4 regions of the Streptomyces sp. SLBN-8D4 genome follow, and region 1 is predicted to be linked to each of the others. Evidence: riboswitches for the same ligand, from Rfam matches in the RefSeq annotation. Region 1 holds a riboswitch; each other region holds the start of a gene.
What was found. Region 1 has a riboswitch for cyclic di-AMP ahead of RKD20_RS17405 (NlpC/P60 family protein). Riboswitches for the same ligand answer to the same signal wherever they lie in the genome.
Positions count from the first base shown of each region.

Region 2: it holds a riboswitch for cyclic di-AMP, as region 1 does, so the genes downstream of both, RKD20_RS18455 (transglycosylase SLT domain-containing protein) here and RKD20_RS17405 (NlpC/P60 family protein) in region 1, are expected to answer to the same signal.
Region 3: it holds a riboswitch for cyclic di-AMP, as region 1 does, so the genes downstream of both, RKD20_RS26115 (transglycosylase family protein) here and RKD20_RS17405 (NlpC/P60 family protein) in region 1, are expected to answer to the same signal.
Region 4: it holds a riboswitch for cyclic di-AMP, as region 1 does, so the genes downstream of both, RKD20_RS37615 (C40 family peptidase) here and RKD20_RS17405 (NlpC/P60 family protein) in region 1, are expected to answer to the same signal.

Region 1 covers NZ_JBMGQC010000001.1:3,910,749-3,917,880, reverse strand. The annotation lists gene RKD20_RS17420 (NlpC/P60 family protein) at 1-121, opposite strand, end outside; gene RKD20_RS17415 (hypothetical protein) at 576-929, shown strand; gene RKD20_RS17410 (tellurite resistance/C4-dicarboxylate transporter family protein) at 907-1,890, opposite strand; gene RKD20_RS17405 (NlpC/P60 family protein) at 2,015-3,160, opposite strand; cyclic di-AMP (ydaO/yuaA leader) riboswitch at 3,168-3,337, opposite strand; gene pcrA (DNA helicase PcrA) at 3,790-6,270, shown strand; gene RKD20_RS17395 (M23 family metallopeptidase) at 6,296-7,132, opposite strand, start outside.
Region 2 covers NZ_JBMGQC010000001.1:4,127,525-4,134,656, reverse strand. The annotation lists gene RKD20_RS18480 (ABC transporter substrate-binding protein) at 1-1,029, shown strand, start outside; gene RKD20_RS18475 (carbohydrate ABC transporter permease) at 1,026-2,021, shown strand; gene RKD20_RS18470 (carbohydrate ABC transporter permease) at 2,018-2,887, shown strand; gene RKD20_RS18465 (LacI family DNA-binding transcriptional regulator) at 2,929-3,957, shown strand; gene RKD20_RS18460 (HAD family hydrolase) at 4,109-4,921, shown strand; gene RKD20_RS18455 (transglycosylase SLT domain-containing protein) at 4,925-5,407, opposite strand; cyclic di-AMP (ydaO/yuaA leader) riboswitch at 5,411-5,585, opposite strand; gene RKD20_RS18450 (CocE/NonD family hydrolase) at 5,856-7,132, opposite strand, start outside.
Region 3 covers NZ_JBMGQC010000001.1:5,733,546-5,740,677, forward strand. The annotation lists gene RKD20_RS26105 (cytochrome P450 family protein) at 1-196, shown strand, start outside; gene RKD20_RS26110 (transglycosylase family protein) at 389-1,369, shown strand; cyclic di-AMP (ydaO/yuaA leader) riboswitch at 1,576-1,773, shown strand; gene RKD20_RS26115 (transglycosylase family protein) at 1,777-2,472, shown strand; gene eno (phosphopyruvate hydratase) at 2,766-4,052, shown strand; gene RKD20_RS26125 (FtsB family cell division protein) at 4,171-4,647, shown strand; gene RKD20_RS26130 (DUF501 domain-containing protein) at 4,678-5,214, shown strand; gene RKD20_RS26135 (exopolyphosphatase) at 5,211-6,152, shown strand; gene RKD20_RS26140 (NAD(P)/FAD-dependent oxidoreductase) at 6,585-7,132, shown strand, end outside.
Region 4 covers NZ_JBMGQC010000001.1:8,258,668-8,265,799, reverse strand. The annotation lists gene RKD20_RS37625 (ATP-dependent Clp protease proteolytic subunit) at 1-379, shown strand, start outside; gene RKD20_RS37620 (hypothetical protein) at 387-692, shown strand; cyclic di-AMP (ydaO/yuaA leader) riboswitch at 1,109-1,242, shown strand; gene RKD20_RS37615 (C40 family peptidase) at 1,246-1,719, shown strand; gene RKD20_RS37610 (DUF6328 family protein) at 1,814-2,434, shown strand; gene RKD20_RS37605 (ATP-binding protein) at 2,470-2,928, opposite strand; gene RKD20_RS37600 (helix-turn-helix domain-containing protein) at 3,142-4,002, shown strand; gene RKD20_RS37595 (DUF397 domain-containing protein) at 4,012-4,233, shown strand; gene RKD20_RS37590 (8-amino-7-oxononanoate synthase) at 4,274-5,401, opposite strand; gene bioB (biotin synthase BioB) at 5,550-6,749, shown strand; gene RKD20_RS37580 (adenosylmethionine--8-amino-7-oxononanoate transaminase) at 6,742-7,132, shown strand, end outside.

The DNA of each region.
Region 1 (7,132 bases):
CGGCGTGTCCGATCCCGTCGAAGCCCGTCGCGGTCGCGGCCCCCGCGAGGGCGATCGTCGCTGCGGTACGGACCGTATGGCCGCCGGCCGAGCGCCTGCGGGGCTTGCGGTGCGCTGCCACGTGGACTGCACGTCCTTTCGTACGTTCGTCCGCCCCGGACTCGGGACGTACGAACGCCAGGGGGGAGCGGCCGTACGACCGCCCGGGGCGGTGTGCGCGTCCGGCGACGGCCTGCACAGGGGGAGCGGGCCGCCGCCGGACCTTCTCGGCGGTGGTGGCCGACTGCCGCCCCTGGCCCGGGCGGCGGTGGGGAGCCGGTCACCTGGTGGAGGACGCTAAACCTGACCGTGTCCGGGAGGTGACGGGTTGTGCGGAACTGCCGTCAGGGGACCGCCGGGTGATCGAAGGTGACCGTGCTGCCGGGGTGCCGCCGTCGACTTCGCGAGGGGCGCTGACCGAACTCGGGATTCCGGGACCCGTGACGGGCGGGGAGTGCTATGGGGCGCATATATGCAAGATCTGCTCCAGGGGCCGGTGCGAGCGTCCCCAGGGCCCCGGAATAGGCTCCGGCCTCATGGACGTACTCATCCATCTCTTCGTCGGCCTGCACATCATCGGCATCGCCTCGCTGCTCGGCGGCTTCCTCACCCAGATGAAGGCGATGGGCCGGGGCACCGCCCGCTTCGTCCCCGCGATGCTGCACGGCGCCGCGACCATGCTGGTCACCGGGATGATCCTGGTCGGCCTCAACCAGGCCGACGACCAGCACGTCAACAACATCAAGATCGGCGTGAAGCTGGCCCTGCTGATCGTGATCCTCGGCCTCGTCTACGTGAAGCGGGACGACGAGACGGTGGACAAGCGCCTGTTCGGCCTGGTCGGCGCGCTGACCACGGCCAACGTCTTCATCGCGGTGCTGTGGACCTGACGGCGGCGAGGGCGGAGCCGACCGCCCCCGCGGCGACGGCCGGCCAGGCCGCCACCGAGATCCACAGCAGCACCTCACCCGGCGTCCGGAGCCACGGCACGTCCATGACGGCGGAGACCGAGAGGGTCGCGACCGCCGTCATCCCCATGGGGAACACGGTGGCCCAGCGGCGCACGTCGTAGCGCGGCCGCGGCCGTACGCACTCGGCCGCCAGCAGGACGGCGTACCAGGCCAGGGAGAGCACCAGCAGGGCCACGGTCACCGCGCGCAGGACGCCGCGGTCGTCGTCGTTCCACAGGTACAGGCGCGGGCTGTCGGCGGCGAGGAGTCCCGAGCCGGCGAGCGCCGAGATCGCGAGCGCGCCGCCCGCGATCCACTGGTCGCCCGGTCCCTCCAGCACCTGGCGCAGATCGAAGCGGTAGAGCGCGACGGCGTAGAGGACCAGGCCGAGCCAGAACAACGTGAGCGCCGTGTGCGCGAGCCATGCCGCCGAATCGGCCGCGGCGAGCGTGGCGCACAGGACCGCGAGGCCCTGGGTGGCCACACAGCACAGGAACACCCCGCCGCGCATCTTCCGCTTCCAGTGCCGCACGACGAGCACCGTCAGCACCGGCCACAGCAGCGCGGACAGCGCCAGCAGCGCCTCGGCGAGGGTCTGCCGGCCCAGCGCGGAGAATCGGATGCCGAGCACGGTGGTCGCCGCCACGGCCGTCAGGCCGCCCGGTGTCCCGGCGTCCGCGGCCCAGCGCGCGCGCTCCCTCAGCAGTCCTGCGGCGAACTCGGCGGCCAGCCCCAGCCAGGCCGCGCAGCCGATCACCAGGGCGATCCGCGACAGCGTCTCGTGGCCGGCCAGATGGAGCCCGACCGACAGGATGCCGGTCGCCATCACCGCGGCCCCGGCCGCGGGCGGGCGCCGCGTCCACCAGGCGCGCAGGGGGGAGTGGGGGGAGGGAGCGGGCATGGGTCGATGCTAGGAAGCTCCCCGCGCCGTGCGAGCGGGGCGCGCACGCGCGGGCGGGGAAATGCACGCGAGTGCGGGCCCCGAGCGACCGGCCGAAGAGCCCTGGTCCTCGGAGCCCGAGCCCTCAGGCCGGGCGGACCACGCTGTGGATCCCCGACTCGCCGTCGTAGTAGATCGACTCCTCACGGACGTACGCGCCCGGCTTGGGGGCGTGGATCATCATGCCGTTGCCGATGTAGAGACCCACGTGGCTGATGTCGTCGTAGAAGAAGACCAGGTCACCGGGCTGCGCGTCGGCCAGGGAGACCGTGGTGCCGGCGTTGACCTGGTCGTAGGTGACACGGGGGAGGTCGACGCCGGCGGCCTTCCAGGCGGCCTGGGTGAGCCCTGAGCAGTCGTAGGAGTCGGGGCCGGTGGCACCCCAGACGTACGGCTTGCCGACCTGCGCGCGGGCGAAGGCGAGGGCCTTGGCGGCCTTGGTGGCGTACGAGGAGTCGGGCGCCGTCGATGTGCTCTCCTGCGGGGCGGTGGCCTCCTGCGCGGCTCCTTGTGCGGCCTTCTCCGCTGCCGCCTGCTGCCGCGCCAGCTCCGCCGCCTTGCGGGCCGCCTCCTGCTGCTTGCGCTGCTCGATCGCCGCGAGACGCGCCTTCTCCTGGGCGGTCAGCTCCGACAGCAGCTCGCGCGCGTCGGCGAGCTTCTTCTGGACGGTCGCCTTGGCGGTCTTCAGGTCGCTCTGCGTCTCGGTGAGCGTCTGAAGGCTCTGGGAGGCCTCCTGGCGCTTCTTCATCGTCGTGGACTGCTCGGAGACGTAGTCGTCGACGGCGCCCTTCTGGCGGCTCGTCAAGCGGCCCATCAGCTGGGTCTGGTCGAAGTAGTCCTGCGGGGTGTCGGCGAGCAGGAAGGTGGCCGTGCCGGGCGCGGCGGCGCCGGTGCGGTACTGGGCGGCGGCGAAGGAACCGAGTTCCTCCCGTGCCTCGTTGAGCTTCTGGGTGCGCCGGGCGACGTCCTCCAGGAGCGTGTCCACCTGCTTGCGCTGCGTGGTGGTCTTCTCCTTGGCGGCGTTGTAGTTGTCGGTCGCCGACTCGGCCTGGCGGTAGAGGTCGTCGACCTTCTTCTCGACCTCTTCGAGACTCGGCTTGTCATCGGCCGGCGCGGCGTTCGCCGACTGGGACAGCAAGGCCACGGAGGTGAGGGCGGCCGTCGCGAGGGCCGGGGTCCGTATGCCTGCTACGCGCGTACCGACGGGACGCGACTTGCGGTGCGACGCCAAGGAGGCGACTCCTTCCCGTGCTCCGCCTACCGGGTTAGCTGTCGGGTTCGGGCGAGGTGCTTCGGAAGGTTTGCCCTACGGCCCTTCCCTGCGTGGGAGTCGGCCGATTCACCCCGGGTTCGGTGGGTCCCCGGCTCCGGGCGCGCGGCGGCGCTGCGGACTCGGCGGAGGCCGTGCGGCCCGGCGAGGTTCGCCGGAGGGGGTCGTACGGCCTGTCCGGAACGGTAGCCAACCGGTGTGGCCCGTGTGAAGGTTGATGTTCGATATGCCCGATACATTTTCGTGACCTTCGTCCCCAGGGGCCGCCTCGCATGACCAACCTGGGGTGTTCTGTGATGATTTGGGTCTGTTTCCTTCGGGGGTGACGGGTAACGGGTAAGGCGGAGCGGGGCGGCCGTGCCGTGGTGACCAAGGTCTCGCGGGGCGAGCGCACCAACCTGCGGGTGCCGTTCCCGGCGGGCGTCGCCGTCGGCCCTGCGGCGGCCGGACCCGCGTCTCGGCCCGGTCGGTCGCGGACAGCGGCCGGGGGCGCCGGAGGGCAGGTCCGGAAGATCATCGGCCGCTGATACCGGTGGATGTTCTCAGGGCGGCGGCGGTGTGTCAGTGGGGCACCCTAGACTCGGAGAGCGATGAGCAGCCTCTTTGACGACAGCTTCCTGGCGGACCTCCAGGCCCCTCGGGCCCACGGGGAAGAACCGCCGCCGCCCGAGGACGAGCACGTACCGGAGCAGGTTCCGGACGACCTGTTCGGCGGGAAGTTCGACGTGCCCCCGGACCGGGACGCCTACTACCGCGACGGCGCCCCGCGCCCGGTGGTGGACCCGGCCGCCCTCCTGGAGGGGCTGAACGAGAACCAGCGCGCGGCCGTCGTGCACTCCGGCACCCCGCTGCTCATCGTGGCCGGTGCCGGCTCCGGCAAGACCCGGGTGCTCACCCACCGCATCGCCCACCTCCTCGGCGAGCGCAATGTCCACCCGGGCCAGATCCTCGCGATCACCTTCACCAACAAGGCCGCGGGCGAGATGAAGGAGCGCGTCGAGCAGCTCGTCGGCCCGCGCGCGAACGCGATGTGGGTGATGACCTTCCACAGCGCGTGCGTGCGGATCCTGCGCAGGGAGTCGAAGAGGCTCGGGTTCACCTCCTCCTTCTCGATCTACGACGCCGCCGACTCCAAGCGCCTCATGGCGCTGGTCTGCCGCGACCTGGACCTCGACCCCAAGCGGTACCCGCCGAAGTCCTTCAGCGCCAAGATCAGCAACCTGAAGAACGAGCTGATCGACGAGGAGGACTTCGCCGCCCAGGCCACGGACGGCTTCGAGAAGACCCTCGCCCAGGCCTACGCCATGTACCAGTCGCGCCTGCGCGAGGCGAACGCCCTCGACTTCGACGACCTGATCATGACGACGGTCAACCTGCTCCGGGCGTTCCCCGATGTCTCCGAGCACTACCGCCGCCGCTTCAGGCATGTCCTCGTCGACGAGTACCAGGACACCAACCACGCGCAGTACGCCCTGGTCAGGGAGCTGGTCGGGACCTCCGAGCACCCCGTGGACGTACCGCCGAGCGAGCACGACCTGCCGCCCGCCGAGCTCTGTGTCGTCGGTGACGCCGACCAGTCGATCTACGCCTTCCGCGGCGCGACCATCCGCAACATCCTCCAGTTCGAGGAGGACTACCCGGACGCGACGACGATCCTCCTGGAGCAGAACTACCGCTCCACCCAGACGATCCTCACCGCCGCCAACGCCGTCATCGAGCGCAACGAGTCCCGGCGCCCCAAGAACCTGTGGACCAACGCGGGCGCGGGCGCGCGCATCATCGGCTATGTCGCCGACACCGAGCACGACGAGGCGCAGTTCGTCGCCGACGAGATAGACCGCCTCACGGACGCGGGCGACGCGAAGGCCGGCGATGTCGCCGTCTTCTACCGCACCAACGCACAGTCCCGTGTCTTCGAAGAGGTCTTCATCCGCGTCGGCCTGCCCTACAAGGTCGTCGGCGGCGTCCGCTTCTACGAGCGCAAGGAGGTCCGGGACGTCCTGGCCTACCTGCGCGTCCTCGCCAACCCCGAGGACTCCGTGCCCCTGCGGCGCATCCTGAACGTCCCCAAGCGGGGCATCGGCGACCGCGCCGAGGCGATGATCGACGCCCTGTCCCAGCGCGAGAAGATCAGCTTCCCGCAGGCACTCAAGCGCGTCGACGAGGCGTACGGCATGGCCGCGCGCTCCACCAACGCCGTGAAGCGGTTCAACGTCCTGATGGAGGAGCTCCGCACGATCGTCGAGTCCGGCGCGGGCCCGGCGACCGTCGTGGAAGCCGTCCTCGAACGCACCGGCTATCTCGCCGAGTTGCAGGCCTCCACCGACCCGCAGGACGAGACCCGCATCGAGAACCTCCAGGAACTCGCCGCCGTGGCCCTGGAGTTCGAGCAGGAGTCCGGCGAGGACGAGGCGTCCGGCTCGCTCTCCGACTTCCTGGAGCGGGTCGCGCTCGTGGCCGACTCCGACCAGATCCCCGACGAGGACGAGGACGGCTCCGGGGTCATCACCCTGATGACCCTGCACACCGCCAAGGGCCTGGAGTTCCCGGTCGTCTTCCTCACCGGCATGGAGGACGGCGTCTTCCCGCACATGCGCGCCCTCGGCCAGGCCAAGGAGCTGGAGGAGGAGCGGCGGCTGGCGTACGTCGGCATCACGCGCGCGCGTGAGCGGCTGTATCTGACCCGGTCCTCCCTGCGCAGCGCGTGGGGGCAGCCGTCGTACAACCCGCCCTCCCGCTTCCTGGAGGAGATCCCGGCGCAGCACGTCGACTGGAAGCGCACGGGGGCGGTCGGTGCTCCGGCGGGGCCGGTCTCGGGGGTCGCCGCGTCGCTGTCCTCGTCGCGGTCCCGCTCCTCGGCGTCGGGCGCGTCCGGCTTCGCGACGCGCAGGAGCGCGGATAAGCCGGTGGTGTCCCTGGCCGTCGGCGACCGGGTCACCCACGACCAGTTCGGTCTGGGCACGGTGGTCGGGGTGAAGGGCACCGGCGCGAACGCCGAGGCGACGATCGACTTCGGGGAAGCGAAGCCGAAGCGGCTGCTGCTGCGGTACGCGCCGGTGGAGAAGCTGTAGCTCCGAGGGGGCTGGGCCCGAGGGGTTACGTCGGGTCCAGCCCGTGGCTGCGCAGCCACGGCAGCGGGTCTATGGCCGAACCGCCCGCCGGGTGCACCTCAAGGTGCAGGTGGGGGCCGGTCGAGTTGCCGGAGTTGCCGGAGTAGGCGATCGGGGTGCCGGCCTTGACCGTGGTACCGGAGGCGACGCGGTAGCTGGAGAGGTGGCAGTACCACGTCTCCGTGCCGTCCTTCGCCGTCACGACCATCATGTTGCCGTACGCGCTGTTCCACTGCGTCCGCACGGTGCCGTCGGTCACGGCCATCACCGTCGTGCCGTACGACACCGGGAAGTCGATGCCGGTGTGGACGGACATCCAGTTGACGCCGGCCTGGCCGAAGTAGGCGCTGAGTCCCCGCTGTGCGACCGGAAGCGCGAACTTCGGGCGCAGCCGCTCCTTGCGGGCCGCCTCCTCCGCCGCCTTCCTCTTCTCGGCCACCTGCTGGGCCTTGAGGTCGATGCGTTCCTGCGTACGGCTGGCCCGGTCGGCGAAGTCGTCGGCACCGGCCGCAAGGCTCTCGAGCTGGGTGTCCAGCTTGTTGTTGGCGACGGCCGGCTGGACGGCGGTGTCCGCGAGGGTTGTCGCGGTGTCCTGGTCGTCGCCGGTCAGCGTGCCGACCGAGGCGGCGGCGATCCCGGCGACACCCATGACGCACGCCGAGGGCACGGCGATCGTCAGCAGCGCGGAGCGCTTGGCGGGCATACGGCGGCGGGAGCGGTTGGCGTTGCGCGCGGCGACACGGGAGCCCGGGGCGGGGGCCGTGGTCGGAGCGGTCTCTTCCTGGTCGTCCAGGAGCGGGGCGTCGGCGTCGTGCACCGCGGG
Region 2 (7,132 bases), 220 kb from region 1:
GAGTACCAGTCGCTGCCGACCCTGGTCTCCAACGACGTCCTGGCCGACATCACCAAGTACGCCGGTGACACCAAGTCCCAGTTCGCCGAGGGCCTGTGGGGCATGGTCACCCTCGGCACGGACGCGCTCTACGCGATCCCGCAGGACGCCGGGCCGCTGATGTTCTACTACCGCGAGGACCTCTTCAAGAAGCACGGCCTCACCGTCCCGAAGACCTGGACGGAGTTCGCCGAGACCGCCCGCGCCGCCAAGAAGGCCGTCCCGGACGCCTACTTGACCACGTTCTCCGCCAACGACCCCGGCCTGTTCGCGGGCCTTTCCCAGCAGGCCGGCGGCAAGTGGTGGACCGTCGACCCGTCCGGCAAGTGGACCGTCGGCATCGACGACGCGGCCACCAAGCAGGTCGCCGAGTTCTGGGGCGGGCTCGTGCAGGAGGGCGTCATCGACAACCAGCCGATGTACACCCCGGCCTGGAACAACGCCCTCAACAAGGGCACCCACCTCGCGTGGGTCTCCGCCGTCTGGGCGCCCGGGGTGCTGGTCTCCTCCGCGCCCGACACCAAGGGCAAGTGGCGCATGGCCCCGCTGCCGCAGTGGAAGTCCGGCGAGAACGTCACCGGCAGCTGGGGCGGTTCCTCCACCGGCGTCTCCACCGACTCCAAGCACGCCGAGGCCGCCGCGAAGTTCGCCACCTGGCTGAACACCGACCCGGAGGCGCTGGCCGCCCTGGTCAAGGAGGTCGCGATCTACCCGGCCGCCACGAAGGGCCAGTCCGGGGACGTCCTGACCACGCCGGAGTTCTTCTCGAACCAGGCGGACTTCTACACGACGGCCGGTGAGATCGCCGCGACCACCGCCGCCGCGGCCTGGGGCCCCAACGTCAACACGGCCTACACCACCTTCCAGGACGCCTTCGGCAAGGCCAGCAAGGCGAAGAAGGAGACCCAGTTCGACTCCGCCCTCGCCACCATGCAGTCGAAGACCTTCGGCGACATGAAGAAGCAGGGCTTCGAGGTGACCGAGGCATGACCAGCGCTCCGCTCAAGGGCGCCGACCTCACCGATGTCGCGCCCTTGGCGGACGGCACCGGCACCGCCCAGTCCGTCCGCCCCAGCCGCCCCCGCCGCCGTGGCCGCAGCGCACCGTACTGGTTCCTGGTGCCCACCCTCACCCTCTTCGCCGCCTTCACCGTCGTGCCCATCGGGTACGCGATCTGGCTGAGCCTGCACAAGGTCCGGGTCAAGGGCATCGGACTCGGCAAGGGCGCCCGCGAGCAGGTGTGGAACGGCCTCGGCAACTACACCGACGTCCTCAAGGACTCCGAGTTCGGCCACAGTGTGCTGCGGGCCGTCGGATACGGCCTCATCGTCATCCCGACCATGCTCGGCCTCGCGCTGCTGTTCGCGCTGATGCTGGACACGCCCAAGGCGCGCAGCGCGCCCTTCGCCCGGTTGATGATCTTCCTGCCGTACGCGGTCCCCGGCATCATCGCCGCCCTCATGTGGGGCTTCCTGTACCTGCCGGACGTCAGCCCCTTCTACTACCTGCTGGACAGGTTCGGCCTCCCGCAGCCCGACCTGTTCGACGGCGGCAACCTCTACCTCTCCTTCGCGAACATCGCGGTCTGGGGCGGCACCGGCTTCAACATGATCGTCATCTACACCGCCCTCAGGGCGATCCCGCCGGACATCTACGAGGCGGCCCGGATCGACGGCGCGACCGACCTGGGCATCGCCCTGAAGATCAAGATCCCGATCGTGATGCCCTCCCTGGTGCTCACCTTCTTCTTCTCGGTGATCGCCACCCTCCAGGTCTTCACCGAGCCGATGGCCCTCAAGCCGCTCACCAACGGCCTGCCCAGCTCGTGGAGCCCCCTGATGGCCATCTACGACAAGGCCTTTCTCCAGTCCGACATCTACGGCGCCTCCGCCACCGCGGTCGTCCTGGCCCTGGCCACGTTCGTCCTGTCCTTCACCCTGCTGCGCATCTCCGACCGCTACACCCGGGAGGACCGGGCATGACCCCCCTCACCCTCACCGCCGACACCACCACGAAGGCGCGCCGCACCGCCTGGGTGCCCACCCTCGTGCTGATCCTCGGCGCGCTGTACTGCCTGATCCCCATCGCCTGGGTGGTCGTCGCGGCGACCAAGGACCGGTCGGAGCTCTTCTCCACCTTCACCTTCGCCCCCGGCAGCGGCTTCTTCCGGAACCTCAGCGACCTGACCGCCTACCGGGACGGCATCTTCTGGCGGTGGATGGCCAACTCGGCCTTCTACGCCGGTCTGGGCGCCCTGCTCTCCGCCGCGGTCTCCGCCGCCGGCGGCTACGCGCTCGGCCGCTACAGCTTCCGCGGCCGTGAGGCCGTCTTCAAGATGATCCTGGCCGGCGTCCTGGTGCCGTCCATCGTGCTGGCCGTACCGCAGTACCTGCTGCTGTCGAAGCTCGGCATGGCCGACTCGTACGGGGCGATGCTGCTGCCGTCGATCCTGTCGCCGTACGGCGTCTACCTGGTCCGCATCTACGCGGCCGCGTCCGTGCCCGCCGAACTCATGGAGGCCGCCCGCATGGACGGCGCGAGCGAGTGGCGGATCTTCGCGCGGATCGCCGTACCGATGATGATGCCGGGCCTGATCACGGTGTTCCTCTTCCAGTTCGTCGGCATCTGGAACAACTTCCTGCTGCCCTACGTCATGCTGGCCGACGACGAGAAGTTCCCGATCACCCTCGGCCTGTACACGCTGCTCGCCCAGGGCGCCTCGCAGCCGGCCCTGTACACCCTGGTCATCACCGGGTGTCTGCTGGCGATCGTCCCGCTGATCGGGCTCTTCCTGGTGATCCAGCGGTTCTGGTCCCTGGACCTGATGAGCGGCTCGGTCAAGGCCTGAGGCCCCGGGCTCCCCTTCACGAACGTCTCCGAACGAGGAACATGACCACCAGCGCGAACGGACGCCGCAAGCCACCGACCATCCACGACGTGGCCCGGGAGGCGGGCGTCTCGCGGGGCACCGTCTCCCGCTTCCTGAACGGCGGCCACTACGTCTCGCCCGCCGCCCGGCGGGCGGTCGAGGCCGCCGTCAGGAAGACCGGGTACGTGGTCAACCGGCATGCCCGCAGCCTCAGTACCGGCCGGTCGGACTCGGTGGCGTTCCTGCTGACCGAGCCGCAGGAGAAGTTCTTCGAGGACCCCAACTTCAACGTCCTGCTGCGGGGTTGCACCGAGCGGCTCGCCCAGCACGACATCCCGTTGCTGCTGATGCTCGCCGAGAGCGACGACGACCGGCGCCGGCTGACCCGGTACATCACCTCGGGCCACGTCGACGGGGTGCTGCTGCTCTCCAACCACAGCGGTGACCCGGTCGCGGCCGAACTGCACGACGCCGGGATCCCGTTGGTGGTCTGCGGCAAGCCGATCGGGCGGGGGACCAAGGTGAGTTACGTGGCCGCCGCCGACCGGGAGGGCGCGCAGGACATGGTCCGCCATCTCCTCGCCGGCGGCCGTCGCCGCGTCGGCATGGTCACCGGGCCGCTGGACATGCCGGGCGGTCCCGACCGGCTGGCCGGCTACCGGGACATGCTCGCCGAGGCGGGCCTGCCCTACGACCCGGGGCTCGTCGTCGAGGGCGACTTCCGGCGCAGCGGCGGCGAACGGGCGGCCCGCCGTCTGCTGGCCCAGGCCCCGGACATGGACGCGGTGTTCGTCGCCTCGGACCTCATGGCCCTGGGCGTGGTGGGCGTCCTTCAGCAGGCCGGGCGTTCGGTCCCCGATGACATCGCTGTCGGCGGCTTCGACGACTCCCCGGCGGCCACCGCCATCGCCCCCGCCCTCACCACCATGCGCCAGCCCTTCGACCGCATCAGCGCCGAGATGGTCCGCATGCTCCTCGCCCAGATCGCGGGCGAGGACACGGCCGGAGTGATCCTCCCGACGGAACTGGTGGTCCGGGACTCGGCGTAGCGCTCCGCGGGCAGCCCGATGTGCGGGTGGAGCAGCATGAGACAGCCCGGGCGCGACCTCCGGGAGCCGGAACTGCCGTCAACGCATGTGAAAGCAGCAGCCGTCCGGTTCGCGTCGAGTCGGAGGGGCCAACCATCCGTATTCTCTGATCATGGCCGCCTCTTCCGCATATTCACTGATCGCCACTGACCTGGACGGAACGCTGCTGCGGACCGACGACACCCTCTCCGACCGGTCGTTGGCCGCGCTCGCACGGGTGGCCGCGGGTGGGGCCCGGCATCTCGTCGTGACGGGCCGGCCGGCGCCCAGAGTGCGGCCGCTGCTCGACGACCTCGGCAGTACGGGGCTCGCGGTGTGCGGACAGGGCGCGCAGGTGTACGACGCCGGCGCGGACCGTCTGCTCTGGTCGGTGACCCTGGACCGGGAGCTGGCCGAGACCGCGCTGGGCAAGATCGAGGCCGAGGTCGGGCAGGTGTACGCGGCCGTGGACCAGGACGGAGTCGACGGACTCACACTCATCGAACCGGGCTATCTGATGCCCCATCCGACCCTGCCCGCCGTACGGGTCGGCCGACGCGACGACCTGTGGTGCGAGCCGATCAGCAAGGTGCTGCTGCGCCACCCCTACCTGTCCGACGACGAGTTGGCGGTCACGGCGCGGTCGGTGGTGGGCTCGCTGGCGACGGTCACCATGTCGGGCCCCGGGACCGTCGAACTCCAGCCATGCGGCATCACCAAGGCGACCGGCCTCGCGCTGGCCGCCGAACACCTGGGACTCGGGCCCGAGGTGACGATCGCCTTCGGGGACATGCCCAACGACATCCCGATGTTCGACTGGGCGGCCCGCGGTGTGGCGATGGCCAACGCCCACCCCGAACTCAAGGCCGTGGCCGACGAGGTGACCCTGTCGAACGAGGACGACGGCATCGCCGTCGTCCTCGAAAAACTGTTCAGCCAGGCGTAGTTCCTAGTACGCGCCAAACACGTTGTCGATGGACCCGTACCGCTGCGCCGCGTAGTTGCAGGCCGCGGTGATGTTCGCGACCGGGTCGTACGGGTCCCACGAGGTGTTGGCCACGTGGTACGCGTTGAAGGTCGGGTCGATCACCTGGAGCAGGCCCTTGGAGGGCGTGCCGGCGGCCGCGTTGGAGTCCCAGAGGTTGATGGCGTAGGGGTTGCCGGAGGACTCACGGATGACGTTGCGGTAGATGCCGTCGTAGGAGCCGGGGATGCCGTGCTCCGCCATGACGGCGAGGGAGGCCCGGATCCAGCCGTCGAGGGTGTTGGAGTAGCCGAGTGTGGTCGCGGTCTGCACGGTCGGGGTGGCCGCGGACGCGCTGGTCGCGCCGACGAGCGGGAGCGCGAGGACGGCGACACCGGTACCGGCGACGGCGAGCCTGCGGACGAGACGGCTGGTACGGGGACGGCGGTGCTGAGCGGCAGCGGGCATGGCGAAGTTCCTCTCCGTCGCCTGCGAGGTGAGCTGTCGGGTTCGGGCGGGAGCTGCCCGGCCACGCTTGCGAAAAGCGCGACTTCACCCCAAGCCGTACCGGTATGTCCGAAGACATCCGGCCCGGCGGCTTACCTGGTTCCCCCGCTCCTGCCGTGGTTCTCGGTGGGTGTAGCGGGCGGTGGCAGGATTCGGCGGCCGCCCGACAGGCCGGGAACGTATGCGAGAGCACATGTCCGGAACAAGTGGCGAATTCACATGCGATGCCTATTGACCTTGGTAAGAGGCATTTGGGGCACTTGATCCTTTGCGTTCGCCAAGCCTCAACTCGCGCACGGTAAAAGGCGGATCGATAGATTCCGGATGTCCGCCGATCCGTCCGCCCGAGTGGGTCAAGTCACAGCCGAGCACAAGAAGGGTAAAACGGTCAGGAATGCCCAACTCGTGTTCAACCGGCCGTGCGTGGGATCCGCTTCTCCCATGTCCGGTGGAAGACCACCTCGTCGCCGGCGGTGCACACGACCTCGTCCGAGGTGTGGAAGTCCGTCCCGTCGCAGGTGATCTCCGAGCGGGTGCGGACGGTGGTGTCCCAGGCGAGCTCGGGGCGGTGCAGCCGGATCGTCCAGTCCGAGCGGGTGCGGGCGGACAGAGGGTCCTGCTCGTCGATCGTGTACGTCTCCAGCGCGTCCTCGGTGATCTCCAGCCCGTCGGGGTACACGCGCGTGCCGCCGTACCGGGGGTCGACCTCCAGACGCCACTCACCCTTGGCCACGTCACGGACGACCAGGCGCTCGGGGCGGGGTTCGTCCAGGGTGGCGGGGCTCCATCCGTCAGCGGCTGCACCGCGGGTGACCCCGAGCGGCGCCGACTGCTCCGGTTCCTCGAAGGCGATGTCCGAGGCCGATTCCCGCGCGCGTACCGGCAGTTCGAGGAAGCTGCCCGCCGGCTCCAGGGTGAATCCGGCCTGCGAACCGGGCTGCGGCCAGATCCACGGCCAGTACGCGGAGGAGACGGCGAGCCGGATGCGGTGACCGGGCGGGAAGGCATGCCCGATGCCGTTCAGCTCGAAGGCCACCTCCTGTGTGGCCCCTGGCTCCCAGGGCACTACCCGGTCCCGTCCATGGCGGGCCGAGAGGTTCAGCACCCCTCGCGTGACGAGCGTCGACGACCCGTCCGGGGCGACATCGCAGAGCCGCGCGGCGATCTGCCCGCGCGACACCTCCGAGGTCACCCTGAGCCGCACCCGCGGCCGCCCGAGGACCCACGTCTCCTCGCCCGTCGCGAACTCGAAACAGGCCGAACGGGCGTCCTCCTCCCGCTGGTCCGGCGGCAGGTCGGCGTCGTTGCCGAGAGGGCGGAAACGGCCGGCGTCCACGCCCGTGTGCTGCGGGGAACGGACCAGGACGGGGGCGCCCTGAAGGCCGTACGCCACCGTCGTCACGTGGGGGGAGGGCCAGGCCGGCTCGCCGACCCAGCGGCCGGGCAGGGTGTCGAGGACGGTGGCCGGGGGGTGGGAGTCGCTGACGTAGGCCCTCAGGAGGGGTTCCCGCATGACGCCGGTGTCGATGCCCTTGAGGTGCTGGTCCCACCAGCGAAGGGTCTCCTGGAGGAAGCCGATCGCCGGGCCGGGCGCCCGGCCGCGGTCCGGGTACTGGTGGGACCAGGGGCCGACGATCCCCCGTACCCGGTCGGCCGGCAGGTGCTCGACGAGCCGCAGGACCGTGT
Region 3 (7,132 bases), 1.8 Mb from region 1:
CGGTTACGGTCACGGCATCCACTACTGCCTCGGTGCCCCGCTCGCCCGCCTGGAGGGCCAGACCGCGCTCGCTACCCTCCTCACCCGTCTCCCGGACCTCCAACTCGCGGTGGATTCAGCTGATTTGCGCTGGCGTGGCGGACTCATCATGCGTGGACTGCGTACTTTGCCCGTGGATTTCACGCCCGTCCGGTAATCGACCGAGGGGTCAGGCGTATCCCCGTGCGGGGCCGCGTAAACATGACGCGCCCTCAAGTCTGTGATCTTCACGTGATCTACGCGGCATTAACTTGTGACAAGTGATCGAATCCCTATACGTTCACGGACCAGCGCGGTGTCCCGCACCACCCACCACGCCAGTACTTGCTGTCTCGGGAAAGGTCCCCCCATGCTCTCCGGGAACGGTCGTCACCGTCGCCCCCGTCAGGCTCCGGCTCTCCTCGTGGCGGCCGGTGTGACGGGATCCGCCATCGCGATCCCACTGCTCGGAGCGACCGGAGCGAGCGCCGCCACCGGCACCACCTGGGACCATGTCGCGGAGTGCGAGAGCGGCGGTTCCTGGAGCGCGAACGACGGCAACGGCTACTACGGCGGCCTCCAGATGTCCCAGGAGAACTGGGAGAAGTACGGCGGCCTCGAATACGCCAAGACCGCGGACCTGGCCAGCCGCAACCAGCAGATAGCCGTGGCGGAGAAGCTCCTCGCGGACCAGGGCATCGCCGCGTGGCCGACCTGCGGTCTGCTCAGCGGCCTCAGCAAGGATTCGAGCTCGGCCGACGTCGACACGGGTGTGGGGAGCGGTACGCCCTCGGCCTCGGCGTCCGGATCATCCGACTCGTCTGGTTCGTCTGATTCATCCGGTTCCTCCAACTCGTCGGGCTCTGAGGAGTCTTCCGGTCTGCTCGGCGCGCTGGACGGTTCGTCCGCGACGCCGTCGGCCTCTCCCTCCAGTGGCGACAGCTCCGCCAAGCCGGACAAAAAGGATTCTTCAGGCTCGGACGACTCGGCCGGGAAGCAGGCGCAGCCTTCCGACAGCTCGCCCGTGGTCGGCACAGAAGGGGATGAAGCAGACAAGTCGTGGCAGGAGGGCAGCTCTTCGGCCCTCGTGGACGTCGGAGCCCTCGGCTCCGGCAAGCACCGCGGTGACAGCGCGGAGGAGAGTGCGACGAAGAGCACGGCCTCTGCCCCGGCCGGCCGGCATGCCGCCGCCACCTATGTCGTCCAGGAGGGCGACTCCCTCGCCTCCATCGCCGACTCCCTTGGTCTCGACGGCGGATGGCGCGCCCTCTATGCCGAGAACAAGGACCGCATCGGGGCCGACCCGAGCAACATCGTCGCCGGTCAGACGCTCGACACAGGGGCTGAATAGGGCTGAAAAGCCCAGAAAAACAGCGGCAGTTCGCGTCACACTTCGCACCGAATGTCCACTTTGGTGAAAGTGTGGGATGAGTCTCAGAAGCCCTGATCGTCTTTGAAATTCCCGCCGAGCGCGTGTCTACGGTCGTGACCGCTCGGCAACCCGAGCCCCGTCTGTCGCAACGCCGAATCCTGCCAGCGGCCGTACGGGAACAGTCGTCGCGTCAAGCGCCGTAGGCAGGAGCGGGGGACCCAAGGTAAGCGCCGGGTCCGGAAGTTGAGGCCTCACGGGGTCTCACGGCCGAAAGGCCGCCGGAACCGGCTTGGGGTGAAGCCGCGCACCGCAGGGTGTGCGACCGGGCAACTCAACCGGCCCGAACCCGACAGCTCACCTCGCAGGCGTCGGTGAGGGGATCCACCATGCTGTTTTCCGGCAAGGGCAAGCACCGTCGTCCTTCCAAGGCCACCCGCGCCGCCGCTCTGGCCGGCGTCACCGGTGTCGCCATCGCCGCCCCGCTGATGGCGGCCGGCAACGCCTCTGCCGCCACCGCCTCCGAGTGGGACACCGTCGCCCAGTGCGAGTCCGGCGGCAACTGGTCCATCAACACCGGCAACGGCTACTACGGCGGCCTGCAGTTCTCGGCCTCCACCTGGGCCGCGTACGGCGGCACGCAGTACGCCGCGCAGGCCAACCAGGCCAGCAAGTCCCAGCAGATCGCCGTCGCCGAGAAGGTCCTCGCCTCCCAGGGCAAGGGTGCCTGGCCGGTCTGCGGCACGGGCCTGTCCAGCGCCGGCTACAACGGCGGCAGCAGCTCGTCCTCCTCCAGCTCGAACTCCAGCTCCTCGAACTCGGGCACCAGCACCCGCTCGACCGACGAGCAGAGCGCCTCGCGTTCGACCGACCGCCCGGCGGCCAAGAAGACCGTCACCACCCCGACCGGCAAGAAGGTCAAGAAGGGCGATGGCGAGTACAAGGTCGTCAAGGGTGACACCCTCAGCTCGATCGCCGAGAAGCACAAGGTCAAGGGCGGCTACCAGAAGCTGTTCAAGCTGAACAAGGACATCATCGAGGACGCGAACCTCATCTACCCGGGTCAGCAGCTGCACCTCAAGTAAGACCCAGCTGAACCACGGTGCCCTCGCAGCCGTGTCCTTCGGGATGAAGGCCTCGTGAGGGTCACCCCCCGTCCCCACGGGCTCCCCGCTCCGGTGCGTGTTCCCCCGTACGCACCGGAGCGGGGTTTTTCTTGCCCCGGTGCCGGGACGTCTTTGTTCAGTTCAGAAACAATTTACTCTCGGTTCTGTCCAGGGGGCGGTCCACACGGTGGCCGATCCTCCGGAGCCGGTTAGGCTCGGTCTCGCAGAACCCACCGCGGTCCCGGCGGACCGTGTCACATCCCAAGAAGGAGATGCTCGTGCCGTCCATCGACGTCGTCGTAGCCCGGGAAATCCTGGACTCCCGAGGCAACCCCACGGTCGAGGTCGAGGTCGGCCTCGACGACGGCAGCACCGGTCGTGCCGCCGTCCCGTCCGGCGCCTCCACGGGCGCCTTCGAGGCCATCGAGCTGCGCGACGGTGACCCGAACCGCTACCAGGGCAAGGGTGTCGAGAAGGCCGTCCTCGCCGTCATCGAGCAGATCGGCCCGGAGCTCGTCGGCTACGACGCCACCGAGCAGCGTCTGATCGACCAGGCGATGTTCGACCTGGACGCCACCGACAACAAGGGCTCGCTCGGCGCCAACGCCATCCTCGGCGTCTCCCTCGCCGTCGCCCACGCCGCCTCCGAGGCCAGCGACCTCCCGCTCTTCCGCTACCTGGGCGGCCCGAACGCGCACCTGCTGCCGGTGCCGATGATGAACATCCTGAACGGCGGCTCGCACGCCGACTCCAACGTGGACATCCAGGAGTTCATGATCGCCCCGATCGGCGCGGAGTCCTTCTCCGAGGCGCTGCGCTGGGGCACCGAGGTCTACCACACCCTCAAGAAGGTCCTGAAGAGCAAGGGCCTGTCCACCGGTCTCGGCGACGAGGGCGGCTTCGCGCCGAACCTGGAGTCGAACCGCGCCGCCCTGGACCTGATTCTCGAGGCGATCAAGGAAGCCGGTTACATCCCCGGCGAGCAGGTCGCCCTGGCGCTCGACGTCGCCGCCTCCGAGTTCTACAAGGACGGCAAGTACCAGTTCGAGGGCAAGGACCGCTCCGCCGCCGAGATGACGGAGTACTACGAGGAGCTCGTGGCGGCCTACCCGCTCGTCTCCATCGAGGACCCGCTGTTCGAGGACGACTGGGCCGGCTGGAAGGTCCTCACCGACAAGCTGGGCGACAAGGTCCAGATCGTCGGCGACGACCTGTTCGTCACCAACCCGGAGCGTCTGGCCCGCGGCATCGAGGACGGTGCCGCCAACGCGCTGCTCGTCAAGGTGAACCAGATCGGCTCGCTGACCGAGACCCTCGACGCGGTGGAGCTCGCCCAGCGCAGCGGTTTCAAGTGCATGATGTCCCACCGCTCCGGCGAGACCGAGGACGTCACCATCGCCGACCTGGCCGTCGCCACCAACTGCGGTCAGATCAAGACCGGCGCCCCGGCCCGCTCCGAGCGTGTCGCCAAGTACAACCAGCTGCTGCGCATCGAGGAGATCCTCGACGACGCCGCGGTGTACGCCGGCCGCAGCGCGTTCCCGCGCTTCAAGGGCTGAGCGGCGTCAAGGGCTGCCCCCGGCAGGGCTAAGCCTTAGCCAGTCGTACGTACGTCCCCGTACCGGTCCCGTACCGTGTGCGGGGACGTACGCACGTAGAAGGGGAGGCGGCGAGCCGATGGCCGTGAAGGACCGGGACCGTTTCTCCACCACGACCAGGATCAGGCTGCTCGGTGAGCAGACCGCGGCCCGTGTCTACCGCTCCCAGACCAAACGGCAGGCCCGCCGCTCCCGGCTGACCGGCCGGGCCGCGCTGCTCGCCCTCGTGCTGTGCACGCTGGTGGTGGCGCTGGCGTACCCGATAAGGCAGTACGTCTCCCAGCGCGCCGAGATCGCCGATGTCCAGCGGGAGAAGGCGCGGGCCGCCCAGCGGGTCGAGAAGCTGCGTGACCTCAAGGCGCGCTGGCAGGACGACGCCTACGCGGAGCAGCAGATCCGGCAGCGGCTGCACTATGTGATGCCGGGGGAGACGGGCTTCATCGTCGTCGACCCGGACGCGGCGAAGCAGTCCCGCACCGACCAGGGCGCGGCCGACCGCCCCTGGTACGCGAACGTCTGGGACGGGGTCGACAAGTCCGACGCCTCCGCCCATTGAACCGACCGACGGACCGATAGAAAGTCAGGCATGGAAACGCCTCCGCCCTCCACTCCGCGCACCGAGCCGACCGACGCGGATGTCGAGGCCTTCAAGCAGCAGCTCGGGCGGCCGCCGCGCGGGCTGCGGGCGATCGCGCACCGGTGCCCGTGCGGGCAGCCGGACGTCGTGGAAACCGCGCCCCGGCTGCCGGACGGCACGCCGTTCCCGACCACGTACTACCTGACGTGTCCGCGCGCCGCCTCGGCGATCGGCACCCTTGAGGCGAACGGCGTCATGAAGGAGATGACGGAGCGGCTGCAGACCGATCCGGAGCTCGCGAAGGCGTACCGGGCCGCGCACGAGGACTACCTCGCGCGCCGGGACGCCATCGAGGTCCTGGAGGGCTTCCCGAGCGCGGGTGGCATGCCGGACCGGGTGAAGTGCCTGCACGTCCTGGTCGGGCACTCGCTGGCCGCGGGCCCGGGCGTCAACCCGCTGGGCGACGAGGCGATCGCGATGCTGCCGGAGTGGTGGCGCAAGGGCGCCTGCGTGACCCTGCCCGAGCAGGAGGAGGACACCAAGTGACTCGTGTCGCCGCCGTCGACTGCGGTACGAACTCCATCCGCCTCCTCGTGGCGGACTGCGACCCGGAGACCGGCGAACTGGTCGACCTGGACCGGCGTATGACCATCGTGCGGCTCGGGCAGGGGGTCGACCGGACCGGGCGGCTCGCGCCCGAGGCGCTGGAGCGGACCTTCGCCGCGTGCCGGGAGTACGCGGCGATCATCAAGGAGCACGGGGCCGAGCGGCTGCGGTTCGTCGCCACCTCCGCCTCCCGGGACGCCGAGAACCGGGACGAGTTCGTGCGCGGGGTCCTGGACATCCTCGGGGTCGAGCCCGAGGTCATCACCGGGGACCAGGAGGCGGAGTTCTCCTTCACCGGGGCGACCAGGGAGCTCGCGGGCAGCGACCACCTGGCCAAGCCGTACCTCGTCGTGGACATCGGAGGCGGTTCCACGGAGTTCGTCGTGGGCGACGACCATGTGCGCGCCGCACGCTCCGTGGACGTCGGCTGTGTGCGGATGACCGAGCGGCACCTGGTCCGGGACGGGGTCGTCGGCGACCCGCCCACCGACGCGCAGATCGCCGCGATGCGGGCCGACATCGAGGCCGCTCTCGACCTCGCCGAGGAGACCGTGCCGCTGCGCGAGGCGCGCACGCTGGTGGGGCTCGCCGGGTCCGTCACCACCGTGTCGGCGATCGCGCAGGAGCTGCCGGAGTACGACTCGCAGGCCATCCACCACTCCCGGGTCTCCCACGACCGTGTCCGCGAGATCACCGAGTGGCTGCTGCGCTCCACCCACGCCGAGCGCGCGGCCGTGCCCTCCATGCATCCGGGGCGGGTGGACGTCATCGGCGCCGGGGCCATCGTCCTGCTCGCGATCATGGAGCGGATCGGCGCCGAGGAGGTGGTCGTGAGTGAGCACGACATCCTCGACGGCATCGCATGGTCCCTGGTGTAGGCCCTGCCGGGCACCTCTGCTGAGCAGGCAGAACAACGTATGAGCGCCTCCGAGGGGCCCTTCGGGGCCCCTCTTTGACGCGGCGCCGAGAAAGTTCGTGAAGTTCTTCACAAGGAATTTGGCCCTGTCGGACGACGAAGAGGGTCCGGTTGGCCCTTCCGGGGGTCCGGCACCCCTGTGAACACGTTCAAAATGGTGGGTTGTGGACCTCGGGAGGGGGGTCTGGGAGGGCGCTGCGCGGGTCCCTCACGGGCGGCCTTCCGGCACAGAGAGGCAGCTCACGCGGCATTGACAACGGGTCGCCCTACACGCTGGTTCCCGTTCCGCGCCATGATGTGGATCACGAAAGTCGCGGAGGATAACACACACCGTCCAAGAGCTTGTGAAGGGGCGCACGAGCGACCCCCCTGGGGCAGGTGGATACTCGATGCCATGAGCACCACGGAGCGTCCCAGGATCCTCGTAGTAGGCGGTGGGTACGTAGGCCTGTACGCAGCTCGGCGCATTCTCAAGAAGATGCGCTACGGCGAGGCGACCGTCACGGTCGTCGACCCCCGGTCGTACATGACCTACCAGCCCTTCCTCCCCGAAACCGCCGCCGGCAACATCTCCCCGCGCCACGTCGTCGTCCCGCTGCGACGCGTGCTGCCGAAGGCGGAGGTGCTCACCGGCCGGGTCACCACCATCGACCAGGACCGCAAGGTCGCCACGATCGCCCCGCTGGTCGGCGAGGCGTACGAGCTGCCCTTCGACTACCTGGTGATCGCGCTCGGCGCGGTCTCCCGCACCTTCCCGATCCCCGGCCTCGCCGAGCAGGGCATCGGCATGAAGGGCATCGAGGAGGCCATCGGCCTGCGCAACCACGTGCTTGAGCAGCTCGACAAGGCCGACTCCACGACCGACGAGGAGATCCGCCGCAAGGCGCTCACCTTCGTGTTCATCGGCGGTGGCTTCGCGGGCGCGGAGACCATCGGCGAGGT
Region 4 (7,132 bases), 4.3 Mb from region 1:
GATGCAGTACGTCAGTTGCGACGTGGAGACGACCTGCCTCGGCCAGGCCGGCTCCTCCGCGGCGGTGCTGCTCGCGGCTGGCACCCCGGGCAAGCGGTCCGTGCTGCCGGGCGCCCGGGTGGTGATCCACCAGCCCGCGCTGAGCGAGCCCGTGCAGGGGCAGGCCAGTGATCTGGCCATCCAGGCAGACGAGTTGCTCCGGGTGCGGGCCCGCCTGGAGGAGATGCTCGTCCGGCACACCGGGCGCAGCCGCGAGCAGGTGAGCGCGGACATCGAGCGGGACAAGATCCTCGACGCGCAGGGCGCTCTGGACTACGGCCTGGCGGACGCGATCGTCCCGAGCCGCAAGTCCTCCCCCACCGCACCGGGCGCGAGGTGAGCCCTCGATGGTGCCGGATCTTCCCCCGCTGCCCGCGCTCACGCGCGCCGAGGGCGAGCTGATCGACCGTTATCTGGAGGTGGTCGACCTGCTGGGCCGGATCAACCCGGCCCGGCGGGAGGACACCTACGGCGGACTGCGCGCGGCCCAGGCGCTGGTGACCAGGGCGGCCGAGCTGCGTGACGCGCTGGCGCTGATGCACGGCCGGGGCGAGCGAGAACTGCACGCCGAGACACTGGCGCGGGCCCTGCGGGTCCTGGACGGCGAACGGCGTACGGCCCGGGTCACCGTGCCGCCCGAATCCGACAACTGACGCACCGGCAGCAATTCCGGACGCCCCGTGGTCTGACGAGGCGCCCGGGGCGCGGTTGAAACGGACCAAAAGGCGTACCGCCATTTGCAGGAGGCTCGGCTCCTTTTTCGGGACCGCCGAGGTTGCACAACGCGCGTGGTTCAGGGCGGGAATGAGGAGTTTCTGTGCTGGTCGCGCGGCCCGTGGGGCCCTCGACGCCCCTTCGCTAGCTCAGGTGTCCACCCGAACGGGTGAGTGGTGAGTAACAACACAAACCCCCGGTTCCATTGGGTTTTTGGGACATCCGTGCGCCAAGATCCCTGTCTGACGACAAGCCCCCGCCGCAGCGGCGGGGCGATCCGGGCGGACGCCGAGTCCTGCCGCCGCCCGGATGACCGGTCGACAGGAGTGGATCGGCAGGAGTGGAGGACCCAAGCAACGACGGGTCGCCGGAACGGTCACGCCATGACCGGGTCGAGCAGCCCTTGGGGTGAAGCCGCGTCAGCGGCCGGGCAACTTCGCCAGCCCGAATCCGACAGGTCATCCTTCACAGGCGGCTGACGAAGGGTTGCGCATGACTGCGCTCAATCGTGTCCCGTCGCTGATGGTCCGGGCCGGTACGGCCTCGGCCTTCGCCATCGCCGCCGTGGGCGGCTCCGTCGTGGTTCCGGGCGTCGCAGCCGACGCCGCCGCCGCGACACCGGCGACGAAGGCGCTCAAGGTAGCGGCCTCCAAGAAGGGCTCGCCGTACAAGTACGGCGCCACCGGGCCCCGCCGCTTCGACTGCTCAGGGCTCACGCTGTACTCGTTCAAGAAGGCGGGCAAGAAGCTCCCGCGCACGGCGGCCCAGCAGTACAACAAGACCCGCCACATCGGCTCGGGCAGCCGCAAGGCCGGCGACCTGGTGTTCTTCCACTCGGGTTCGAACGTCTACCACGTCGGCATCTACGCCGGGAAGGGAAAGATCTGGCACGCCCCGAAGACCGGGGACGTGGTGAGGCTGCAGAAGATCTGGACGAAGAGCGTCTGGTACGGCCGGGTCAAGTGACGCCCCCGAGGGGGCGGCGGCGACCTGACCTCCCGCCGTCCCCTCGGGTCTCCCGGGACGCGTGACACGGCTTCAGGTGGTTACCCGTGCCCGCATGGCCGACCACCGCCCGTGCACCGCCCGCAACGAGACCCCGCTGGAGCGCGCCGACCGCAACTTCGGCGAGCTGCTCCAGGAACTGCGCGTCACCCAGACCGGAGTGCAGATCCTCTTCGCCTTTCTGCTGACCCTGGCCTTCACCCAGCGCTTCCCGTCCCTCGACACCTTCCAGCGCGCCACGTACGTCACCACACTGCTGTTCGCGGTGCTCGCGGCGGCCCTCTTCACCGCGCCGGCCGCCCTGCACCGCTCGCTCTTCCAGCGCGGCGCCAAGGCCCGCATCGTGCAGGTCTCCTCCCGGCTAGCCACGATCGGCATGGGCGTTCTGGTGCTCGCGTTCACCGGCTCGGTGCTGCTCGTGGTGGACGTGACGACGGACCGGGCCGGCGGACTGGCCGCGGGCGCGGCGACCCTGCTGATGTGTCTGGGCCTGTGGGGCCTGCTCCCCCGCCTGGTCCTGCGGGCGGGACGCGCAGAGGAGCACAGGGCGGCGCAGGCGCAGGCACAGGCGCAGTCGCACCCGGCCCCCGGGCCGACGGAGCGCGAGGTGATCAGGCCGCGAGCGGCCGTTCGGCCCGGAGCATCACCGCGAGAGCCGTCACCGCGTCTGCGATGACCCCGGGACACATCGCCCTGTCGAACTGATGTCTTCTACGGCTCCTGCTGCCCCGCGGCGGTGACCGGCTCCGCCGGTACCGTCCACGGGAGTTCGATCGAGACGGTCTTGCCGCCTTCGCCGGTGGGCCTGACTCTCAGCCTGCCGCCGCTCTCGGCGGCGAGCCAGCGGATGATCACCATCCCCCGTCCGTTGTCCTGCTGGACCGCGGCCGGCAGGCGCTTGGGGAAGCGGGGGTGGCTGTCGGTGACCCCGATGCGCAGCTGTTCGTCACGGTCCAGCTCGATGTCCACCGTGAAGGTGGGTGACTGCCCGAAGGTGTGCTGTACGGCGTTGGTGGCGAGTTCGGAGACGATGAGCCGGACGGTCTCGGCGGCGTCCGTGGTCGGCGCCAGCCCCCACTCCGCCAGGGTGCTCAGGACGTAGGTGCGGGCCGCGGAGACCGAGGCGGGTTCGCTCGGCAGAGTGACGGATGCTTCCAGGTGGTCTGCCATGGCGACGTCGTCCCTTTCCCACGGGACCGGAGTCCGACACGGTGCGGATGGTTCGAGTACGGTCCCGGACTGGTGGTTCATCGTCAGAGTGCCATCACGGAGGCCGCGACGGGTGCCGATCCACCAAGATGTGCATATATCTGTCGCTCGAAGCGGTGAACTCTGCGACGCGAGACCGTATTTGGGCAGCTCGTCAGGAGTAAGGAGGAGCGCATGCAGCACGGCCCCGCGGTGCGCCGGCGGAAACTGGGCGCCGAACTGCGTGCGTTGCGCGCGAGTGCGGGGCTCACCAGCGGTGAGGCGGCCCGGCTCGTGGGCTGGCACCAGTCGAAGGTGAGCCGCATCGAGACCGGTGCCAGCGGGGTGAAACCGGCCGATGTGCGGTTACTTCTCGACGCCTACCGCGTGGGGGACGCGAATCTGCGGGAACTGCTGCTGGTATTGGCGGGCTCCGACGAGAGCGGCGGCCGGCACCACTGGTGGCACGCGTACCGGGGTGTCCTGCCGCCGACGTACCGGGACTTCATCAGTCTGGAGTCCCAGGCGAGCGCGATGCGCACGCTGGAGACCTCGGTCGTGCCCGGGCTGCTCCAGACGCCCGAGTACGCCCGCGCGGTGACCCGGGCCGCCGTGGACGGCCTGGACGACGAACGTCTCGACGCGCTGGTCGAGGTCCGGCTGGCCCGGCAGGACATCCTCCGTGCGCAGCCGCCCCTGGAGTTGAGCGCGGTCCTGGACGAGGCGGTGCTGCGACGGGAGGTCGGCGGCCCCGAGGTGATGGCCCGTCAGCGAAAGAGACTCCTGGAGGCGGCCCGGCTGCCTCAAGTGCGGCTGCAGGTACTGCCGTTCACTGCCGGGGCGCATGTGGGTATCACCGGGCCTTTCGTAATCTTCTCATTTTCGCGCACTTCTGATCTGGATGTGGTTGTTCTCGACCACTTGACGAGTAGCCTCTATCTCGAGCGGAAAGAAGACCTCCAGGCCTACACCGAGGCCTTCAACACCCTTCGGATCCACGCCCTTTCGCCCGAGGACTCGTTGGATTACCTCGCCGAGATGGGTGACGGCGCGTAAGGAGGCACCATGTCCGCACTGCCTCGGAACGTCATCTCCAGTACCCGATTGCCCGAAGTTCGCTGGCTGCGCAGCAGCTACAGCACAGGAGCGAACAACTGCGTCGAGACAGCGAGGCCGTCGGCCGGGCCATGTGCCGGGCTGCTCGCCGTACGCGACTCCAAGAACCCGGACGGACCCGCGCTGCTCTTCTCCCCCGAGAGCTGGGCGGGCTTCGTGCGCGCGTTCTGACCGTTTCAGCCCGTTCGGCGCACGGCCGTGTCACGCCGACTCATGGTCGTGTCCCGCCGATCACCTGAACTGCGCGTTCGATCTGCTCCTCGGAGAGGTCCGCGCGGGCGGTCAGCCTGAGCCGTGAGATGCCGTCGGGCACGGACGGGGGCCGGAAACAGCCCACGAAGAGCCCGGCGGCACGGCAGTCGGCCGCCCACTGAACGGCCTCCTCCGGGGAGGGTGCGCGCACCGAGACCACCGCGGCGTCCGGACGTACCGCTTCCAGACCCGCGGCGGTCAGGCGTGCGTGCAGTCCGGTCGCCACCTCGCGCGCGCGTGCGGCGCGCTCGGGCTCACGGCCGAGCAGCCGCAGGGCCGCGAGGGCGGCTCCCGCCGAGGCGGGGGCCAGACCGGTGTCGAAGATGAACGTCCGTGCCGCGTTGACCAGATGTTCGACGACCCGTGCGGGGCCGAGGACGGCGCCGCCCTGGCTGCCGAGCGACTTGGACAGCGTGACCGTGACGACCACGTCGTCGGCGCCCGCGAGTCCCGCCGCCTGCGGGGCGCCGCGGCCGCCGGCGCCGAGCACGCCCAGGCCGTGGGCGTCGTCGACGACCAGGCCCGCGCCGTGCTCCCGGCATGCCTCGGCGAGGCCGGCCAGGGGTGCCGCGTCGCCGTCGACCGAGAAGACCGTGTCGGACACGGCGACGGCGGGCCCCTCGTGGGTGCCGAGCGCCTTGCGCACCGCGTCCGGGTCGGCGTGCGCGACGACCTGGGTCGTACCGCGGGCCAGCCGGCAGCCGTCGATGAGGGAGGCGTGGTTGCCCGCGTCGGAGACGATCAGGGAGCCGTGCGGCGCGAGCGCGGTGACGGCGGCCAGGTTCGCCGCGTAGCCGGAGGAGAAGACGAGCGCCGCCTCGAAGCCGCAGAACTCGGCCAGTTCGCGTTCGAGCCGGTTGTGCAGCTCGGTGGTGCCGGTGACGAGCCGGGAGCCGGTGGCGCCGGCGCCCCAGGTCCGCGCGGCCGCCGCGGCCCCTTCGACGACCTCGGGATGCCGGGCGAGGCCCAGGTAGTCGTTGCTCGCGAGATCGAGCAGCGGCGAGTCGGCCGGGCGTGGCCGCAGGGTCCGTACGAGTCCGGCCCGCCGGCGCGCCGCCGCCTGCTCGTCGATCCAGCCGAACGCCATGGGTCCTCCGGGGCTTTTGTAGACAACGGACAGACCCTAGCGGCAGCAAACGCTACCTACGGTGTGGCAATACCCACACGTCGAAGCGGGTGTGTTGTGCGATCCCTACCTTGGCCCGGAGCGGGTCCGTAGGACAGGATCGGCTCTCATGGACCTGCTGAACACGCTGGTGGACAAGGGGCTTCGGCGCGAGCTGCCGACCCGCGAGGAGGCGCTGGCCGTGCTGGCCACCTCCGACGACGACCTGCTCGACGTGGTGGCCGCGGCCGGAAAGGTGCGCCGGCACTGGTTCGGACGGCGGGTGAAACTCAACTATCTCGTCAACCTGAAGTCGGGGCTGTGCCCCGAGGACTGCTCCTACTGCTCCCAGCGGCTGGGCTCCTCGACGGGCATCCTGAAGTACACCTGGCTCAAGCCCGAGCAGGCCTCCCAGGCCGCGGCGGCGGGCCTCGCGGGCGGCGCCAAGCGGGTCTGCCTGGTGGCGTCCGGGCGCGGTCCGACCGACCGTGACGTGGACCGGGTCGCGGGCACCATCAAGGCGATCAAGGAAGAGAACGAGGGCGTCGAGGTGTGCGCCTGTCTCGGTCTGCTCTCCGACGGCCAGGCCGAGCGGCTGCGCGAGGCGGGCGCGGACGCCTACAACCACAACCTCAACACGTCCGAGTCGACCTACGGCGACATCACGACCACCCACACCTACGCCGACCGCGTCGACACCGTGACCAAGGCGCACGCAGCCGGTCTGTCCGCCTGCTCGGGTCTGATCGCCGGCATGGGCGAGAGCGACGAGGACCTGGTCGACGTCGTCTACTCGCTGCGCGAGCTGGACCCCGACTCGGTCCCGGTCAACTTCCTGATCCCGGTCGAGGGCACCCCGCTCGCCAAGGAGTGGAACCTCACCCCGCAGCGCTGCCTGCGCATCCTGGCGATGGTCCGCTTCGTCTGCCCGGACGTCGAGGTCCGCATCGCGGGCGGCCGCGAGGTCCATCTGCGCACGATGCAGCCCCTCGCCCTCAACCTCGCCAACTCGATCTTCCTCGGCGACTACCTCACCACCGAGGGCCAGGCCGGCAAGGCCGACCTGGAGATGATCGCGGACGCCGGCTTCGAGGTGGAGGGCGCGGGCGAGGTGACTCTCCCGGAGCACCGGGCGACGGCCGGCGGCGGCTGCGGCTCGCACGAGTCCGCGGGCTGCGGGTCCCACGAGGGCGCGGGCTGCGGCTCCCACGAGGGCGGCGGGGTCTGCGGTACGACGGTCCCGGCCGCCGCCCCCGCCAACGAGGCGCGGACCGATCTCGTCGCCGTACGCCGTCGAGGTGCCGGAACGGATCTCGCGCCCAATGCCTGATCTGCCCGGCCTGCCCGTGCCGGAGCTGCTGGCGCTCGACCGGCGGCATGTGTGGCATCCGTACGGTCCGATGCCCGGCCGGGTCGATCCGCTCGTGGTGGAATCGGCGAGCGGGGTGCGGCTGCGGCTCGCCGGGGGCCGCGAGCTGGTGGACGGGATGTCCTCCTGGTGGTCGGCGATCCACGGCTACAACCACCCGGTGCTGAACGAGGCCGCGCGGGAGCAGCTCGGGCGGATGAGCCATGTGATGTTCGGCGGGCTCACCCACGAGCCCGCCGTCCGGCTCGCGAAGCTCCTTGTCGACATGTCTCCCGAGGGCCTGGAGCATGTCTTCCTGGCCGACTCGGGGTCGGTGTCGGTCGAGGTCGCGGTGAAGATGTGCC